Youhaiella tibetensis: one gene and its partner. The protein of the gene in region 1 interacts with the protein of each later gene in a pairwise test. Links are inferred from orthologs where the notes say so. Each region holds a gene or a part of one and is shown in the gene's direction. Other genes may lie near its edges. The genes, in order: grpE and FNA67_RS18445.

What was found.
Region 2: the proteins of grpE (region 1) and FNA67_RS18445 interact in binary tests that used the Escherichia coli proteins (3 or more experiments, as listed by UniProt). The link is inferred for Youhaiella tibetensis from one-to-one orthologs.

Annotation. Positions count from the first base shown.
Region 1 is NZ_CP041690.1:4,319,769-4,322,966, reverse strand. Bases 209-3,092 are described here. They hold grpE (nucleotide exchange factor GrpE), read left to right. Parts: upstream 209-1,288; coding sequence 1,289-1,897; downstream 1,898-3,092. Other genes in these bases: FNA67_RS21225 (hypothetical protein), read right to left, coding at 2,606-3,028; FNA67_RS21230 (nicotinamidase), read right to left, coding at 1,951-2,580; hrcA (heat-inducible transcriptional repressor HrcA), read left to right, coding at 209-1,228. Outside these bases: more of hrcA, read left to right, coding at 143-208; FNA67_RS21220 (aminodeoxychorismate synthase component I), read right to left, coding at 3,096-3,198. UniProt on the Escherichia coli protein: Participates actively in the response to hyperosmotic and heat shock by preventing the aggregation of stress-denatured proteins, in association with DnaK and GrpE. It is the nucleotide exchange factor for DnaK and may function as a thermosensor.
Region 2 is NZ_CP041690.1:3,770,281-3,773,500, reverse strand. Bases 315-3,220 are described here. They hold FNA67_RS18445 (Nramp family divalent metal transporter), read left to right. Parts: upstream 315-1,035; coding sequence 1,036-2,406; downstream 2,407-3,220. Other genes in these bases: hemH (ferrochelatase), read left to right, coding at 2,489-3,220; FNA67_RS18450 (ATP-dependent helicase), read right to left, coding at 315-849. Also shown: more of FNA67_RS18450, read right to left, coding at 1-314. UniProt on the Escherichia coli protein: H(+)-stimulated, divalent metal cation uptake system. Involved in manganese and iron uptake. Can also transport cadmium, cobalt, zinc and to a lesser extent nickel and copper. Involved in response to reactive oxygen.

The DNA of each region.
Region 1 (3,198 bases):
CAAATCACCTGGAAACTGGATCGTTAACCGCCTCTTAACCTTCATGGGCCCTAACCACAAGGTTGAGCGGCTTGGCGGGCCGCGGCTTTGCCCTTAAATGAGGAGAGATCGTTAACGCGGGAACGTCCCTTTGTCGTCGCGCATGCCCAAGCCCCCCGAAGAATTCCTCACCGCGCTCAATGCGCGCAGCCAGGACATCTTCAAGAAACTGGTCGAACGGTACCTGGAAACGGGCGAGCCGGTGGGGTCGCGCAATCTTTCGCGCATGCTGGACCTGTCGCTTTCGCCTGCCTCGGTCCGCAACGTGATGGCGGACCTCGAGGAGCTCGGCCTCATCGCGGCGCCCCACACCTCGGCGGGCCGCGCCCCCACCCAGCTCGGGCTGCGGTTCTTCGTGGATGCCATGCTCGAAGTGGGCGCGGTGGACGAGCGCGAGCGCAAGGAGATCTCCAAGCATATCGAGGGAAGCGCCCAGGCGGGGGGACTGGAAGACCTGCTGACCGAAGCCAGCCAGCTGCTCTCCGGGCTCAGCCATGGGGCAGGGGTGGTGATCGCCACCAAGTCGGACATGGTGCTCAAGCATATCGAGTTCGTTCGGCTCGATTCCTTCCGGGCGATGGCGGTGCTGGTGGGGCAGGACGGGCAGGTCGAGAACCGCATCGTGCCGCTGCCGCCCGGGCTCACCGCCTCGGCGCTGACGCAGGCGGGCAATTACCTCGCCAACCTCGTGGTCGGCCGGACCCTGCGCGAAGCACGCGCCGCACTCAAGCAGCAGCGGGCCGAGCAGATGTCGGAACTGGACGAATTGACACGCAAGCTGGTCGAGGAAGGCCTGGCGACGCTCTCGACCAATTCCGATTCCGTGCTGCCCACCGTCATCGTGCGCGGGCGCGCCAACCTCATCAACGCCACCATGGAATCGGACGACCTGACGCGCATGCGCCAGCTCTTCGATGAGCTGGAAAGCAAGGACGGGCTCATCGAGCTGCTCGGAGATGCCGAGACGGCGCAAGGGGTTCGCATCTTCATCGGCTCGGAGAACAAGCTGTTCTCGCTCTCGGGCTCCTCGGTGATCCTCTCGCCCTACAAGGACGCCAACGACAAGGTGGTGGGCGTGCTGGGCGTCATCGGGCCGACGCGATTGAACTATGCGCGCATCGTGCCCGTTGTGGACTATACGGCCAACGTCATCTCCACCATGATGGCGCGAAAGGCTCGCCAGGGTTGAAAAAATCCCGGGCTTGGCCGATATGCGGGTCAACCAATCAACCCAGATGCGGATATCGTAATGACCAGTGACGAAAACACGGCGTCCGGCGCGCCGGACGAACAGGCCAAGACCGAGAGCGCTGGGGCCACGACGCCTGAAGTCGATGTCTCCGAGGCGCTGCAGGCGGAAGTCGCCGACCTCAAGGACAAGCTGCTGCGCACGGTTGCCGACATGGAAAACCTGCGCAAACGCACCGAACGCGAGATCGCCGATACGCGGACCTATGCCATTGCCGGCTTTGCCCGCGACATGCTGACGGCCACCGATTCGCTCAGCCGCGCGCTCTCGAGCCTGCCGGCCGAAGCGCGCGAGACGGGCGACGCCACGCTCAAGACCCTCATCGAGGGCATCGAGATGACCGAGCGCGAGATGCAACGGCTCCTGGCCAAGCACGGCGTCAAGCCGATCGAGGCGGAAGGCCAGAAGTTCGATCCCCACAAGCACCAGGCCATGTTCGAGGTTCCCGACCCGACGCGCCCGGAAGGCACGGTGGTGCAGGTGGTGCAGGCGGGCTTCGCCATCGGCGATCGCGTGCTGCGTCCGGCCATGGTGGGCGTTGCCAAGGGCGGCGCCAAGCCGGTCAATGCCGGCGAGGCCCCCGAAGGCGGCGTCGACAAGAGCGCCTGATCCTGTCGTGAAAGCTGGCCGGGGCGATGGAATTCGCCCCGTCCGGCAGGCGGCTAGATGTCGCTTGCCCCGATGCGTCGCACGCCGGCGCTATCCATCTCGGCATAGGCCTGGGCCAGCGAGCCATCGGTATCGATGGCGCGGGTCAGGTCTTCCACTACCAGCGTTTCAAAGCCATTGGACGCCGCGTCGAGTGCGGTCCAGTTGACGCAGAAATCGGTGGCGAGGCCGACGACGAAGAGGCGCTGCAGCCCGCGCTCCCTCAGATAGCCGGCCAGGCCCGTATGGGTCTTGCGATCGGCTTCGCGAAATCCGGAATAGCTGTCGACCTCGTGATGGTAGCCCTTGCGCAGCACGAGCTGCGCCCGCTCGAGCAGCGGTTCGGAGACGATGCGGGCGCCGGGCGTACCCATCACGCAATGGTCGGGCCAGAGCACCTGGGGGCCGTAGTCGAGCTCGATGCGTTCGAATACCTTTCGCCCCTGGTGGGCGCTGGCAAAGGAGATGTGGCCGGGCGTATGCCAGTCCTGGGTCAGAAGGACATTGGCGAAGCGCTGGGCCAGGGCCTCGATGGGAGCGACGATCTCGGCGCCCCCGTTGACGGCGAGGCTGCCGCCGGGGAGGAAATCGACCTGCAGGTCCACAACGATCAGGGCGTCATCGGCCCGCAAGTCAAATCCCATCAGAGCGTCCCGTTGCCTGCCGGTGTTACTGCACCAGCGTCATGCATTCATCGTAGGTGAACTTGGCATTTTCGCCAGAGCCTTCAAGCTCGACCTTGATCTGCTCGACATAGGCGGCCTTGGCTGCCTCGAGCTTTTCGGGCGCCAGGTCGGGCAGCATGGCCGCGCCCTTCTCGATGAGCTTGCCGCCATTTTCGAGCATGGCCTTGGCAGCGTCCTCGTCTCCGCCTTCCTTGGCGAAGTTGGAGGCGAAGTTGAGGGCGTGGCCGCACCAGAGGAACTTGTCGGCTTCATCGCTCACCCCTTCGGGCGCCGGCGCGGGCGCCTTGGGTGCGGCCGCCGGTGCTTCTGCGGCGGGAGCGGCCGGGGTTTCCGTCGCGGCCTGGGCGAAGGCCGGAACGGCCGTCGCGAGAAGGGCTGCGAGGGTCAGGCCGGTGAGAATACGCATTATGAAGTCCTTTGCTGTGGGTGCATGGGTGCCCCGATTCATCGCGGGAGCAAGCCGGGTCTTTATGTCAATTCGATGGGTCGAGTGGATTTTCGATCCATTGCGCCAGCATGAGGCCGCGGACCGAATTGCCCAGAAAGATGCGGTCGGCCCCCTTGAGGTCGGCCGGC
Region 2 (3,220 bases), 550 kb from region 1 along the record:
CGACTGCGCGTCGTCGCCGACGACGGTGAGCCCCGCCCCGTCGGGCTTGAGCGCCAGCAGGATCGAGGATTGCAGCCGGTTGGTGTCCTGGTACTCGTCCACCAGCACATGGTCGAAGCGGTTGCCCAGGTCGGCGGCGATGGCGCCATCGCCCGCCATCTGCGCCCAGTAGAGCAGCAGGTCGTCGTAATCGAGCACGTTCTGCTTCTGCTTGGCCTCGACATAGAGCCCGAAGAGCTGCTTGAGCTCCTTGGCCCAGCTGGTGCACCAGGGAAAGACGCGGGCCAGCACCTCCTCGATGGGCTGCTGGGCGTTGACGCAGCGCGAATAGATGGCCAGGCACGTACCCTTGGTGGGAAAGCGCGTCTCGGTCCTGGAGAAGCCCAGTTCGTGCCGGACCAGGTTCATCAGGTCCGCCGAGTCCTCGCGGTCGTGGATGGTGAAGGCCGGGTCGAGCCCGATCTGGTCGGCATAGTCGCGGATGAGCCGCGCCCCGATGCCGTGGAAGGTGCCGGCCCAGTTGAGGGCTCCGGTCATGGCCTCGGCCTTCTCGCCCATCACCTGCCGGCAGATGCGCTCGACCCGCCGCGTCATCTCGGCGGCGGCGCGGCGTGAGAAGGTCATGAGCAGGATGCGGCGCGGATCGGCGCCGTTGACGATGAGGTGGGCCACCCTGTGGGCCAGCGTATTGGTCTTGCCCGAGCCTGCTCCCGCGATCACCAGCAGCGGCCCGTTGGCGGCGCCCACGCCATGCTCCACGGCCAAGCGCTGCTCGGGATTGAGCTTTTCGAGATAGGCGGCAGGCGCAAGGGGCGAATCGGAGACGGCTAGCATAGCCGATAGGATCATGTTTCCCGTTTTGTTCGCAACGGCCAAGCGGGCCGGGGCCGTGGCTGGCGCGAACTGCAACTTTTCGGCGTTCCATCCGTTCCTGCTACTTGCAAACGGTTTGCAACAAGCTATGTTGCAAATGCAAGCTGTTGCAAATGATTGTCACTGGCGGTTAGTGTCGTCCGCCCAGTAGGAAGCCTGTCTATGACCACCGAAGCCTCCCAGCCGGAAGGCGTTGTGCAGCCGGCCAAGCACCATGCCTGGCTGCGCCAGAGCGATCAGCCGCCCCTGGCCGATACGTTCCGTACCATTCCGGTCCGCTCGACGGGTTCGGGCTGGCGGCGGTTCCTCTCCTTCGTGGGGCCGGGGTATCTCGTGGCCGTGGGCTACATGGATCCGGGCAACTGGGCCACGTCGCTGGCGGGCGGCTCACAGTTCGGCTACGTGCTGCTCTCGGTGGTGCTGCTTTCCAACATCATGGCGGTGCTGCTGCAATCGCTGTGCACGCGCCTTGCCATCGGCACCGGCAAGGATCTGGCCCAGGCTTCGCGCGATGCCTTCCCCCGCTGGGCGGCCTGGCCGCTCTGGGCGCTGGCGGAGCTGGCCATCTGCGCCACCGACCTTGCCGAGGTCATCGGCACCGCCATCGGCCTCAACCTCATTTTCGGCCTGCCGCTCGAAATCGGCATTCTCGTCACCGCGCTCGATGTCTTCCTCATCCTCTGGTTGCAGACCAAGGGTTTCCGCTGGATCGAGGCCTTCATCATCACGCTCCTGGGCGTGATCGCGGTGTGCTTCATCGTCCAGATCGCCATGGCCGATCCCAACTGGGGCGAGGTGATCCGCGGCTTTGCGCCCACCACCCAGGTCGTGACCAATCCGGATATGCTCTACCTGGCGCTCGGGATCATCGGGGCGACCGTCATGCCCCACAATCTCTACCTGCATTCGGGGATCATCCAGACGCGCGCCTACGGCCATACGCTGCCCGAAAAGAAGGAGGCGCTGACCTTCGCCACCTGGGATTCGACCATCGCGCTGACCCTGGCGCTGGGCGTCAACGCTTCGATCCTCGTGCTGGCGGCAGCCACGTTCCACGCCAACGGCCAGGTGGTCGACGACCTGGCGGTCGCCCACCAGATGCTGCTGCCGCTCCTCGGGCACGCAGTGGCGCCGACCCTTTTCGGCATCGCGCTGCTCTGCTGCGGGCTCAATTCCACCGTCACCGCCACCATGGCCGGCCAGATCGTCATGGAAGGGTTCATCGACATCAAGATGGCCGCCTGGGCGCGCCGGCTGGTGACGCGGCTGGTGGCGATCGTGCCGGCCATCGTGGTCATCCTCTGGGCCGGGGAGGCCCAGCTCGGCCAGCTCCTCATCCTCTCCCAGGTGGTGCTGAGCCTTCAACTGCCCTTTGCGGTGGTGCCGCTCATCATGTTCACCTCCAGCAAGTCCAAGATGGGCGCGCTGGTGGCGCCGCCCTGGATCATCGTCGCCGCCTCGGTCATCGCGGCCCTCATCATTGCCCTCAACCTCAAGCTGATCTTCGATTTCGTCACCGCTGCCATGGGTTGACCCGCGACAGATCGCACCTTGAACTCGTGGCGGACCGGGCTATGTTGCCGGCGCGAGTCATAACCAGAAGCCGCGGATTTTCATGCCGGACCTTTTGCCTGCGGGCCACCCGCCGGTTGCCACTCCCAAGATCGGGGTATTGCTGCTCAACCTCGGAACGCCCGATGCGACCGATTACTGGTCGGTGCGGCGTTACCTCAAGGAATTCCTGAGCGATCCCCGTGTCATCGAGACGCCCAAGTGGCTGTGGTGGCCGATCCTCAACTTGGTGATCCTCTCGTTTCGCCCGCAGAAGAGCGGAGCCAACTACGCCCGCATCTGGGACAAGCGCACCAACGAGAGCCCGCTGCTGGTGATCACGCGCGACCAGGCGACGAGCCTGGGCCAGCGCCTGGCCGGGGACAACGTGGTGGTCGATTACGCCATGCGCTACGGCAACCCCTCCACCGCCTCGCGCCTCGAAGCGCTCCAGAAGGCCGGGTGCCAGAAGATCCTCCTGGTGCCGCTCTATCCGCAATATTCGGCCACGACGACCGCCACGGCCAACGACAAGGCGTTCGACGCCCTGGCCAAGATGCGCTGGCAGCCGGCCGTGCGCACGGCCCCGGCCTATTTCGACGATCCCTTCTATGTCGAGACGCTGGCCAACTCGATCCGGGACGGGGTGGCTGCGCTCGATTTCGAGCCGGACCTCGTGATCACGTCCTATCACGGCATGCCGCAGGACTATCTGGAGAAGGGCGACCCCTACCACTGCCAGTGTCTCAAGACCACGCGCCTCGTGCGCGAAAAGCTGGGCTGGTCCAAGGACAAG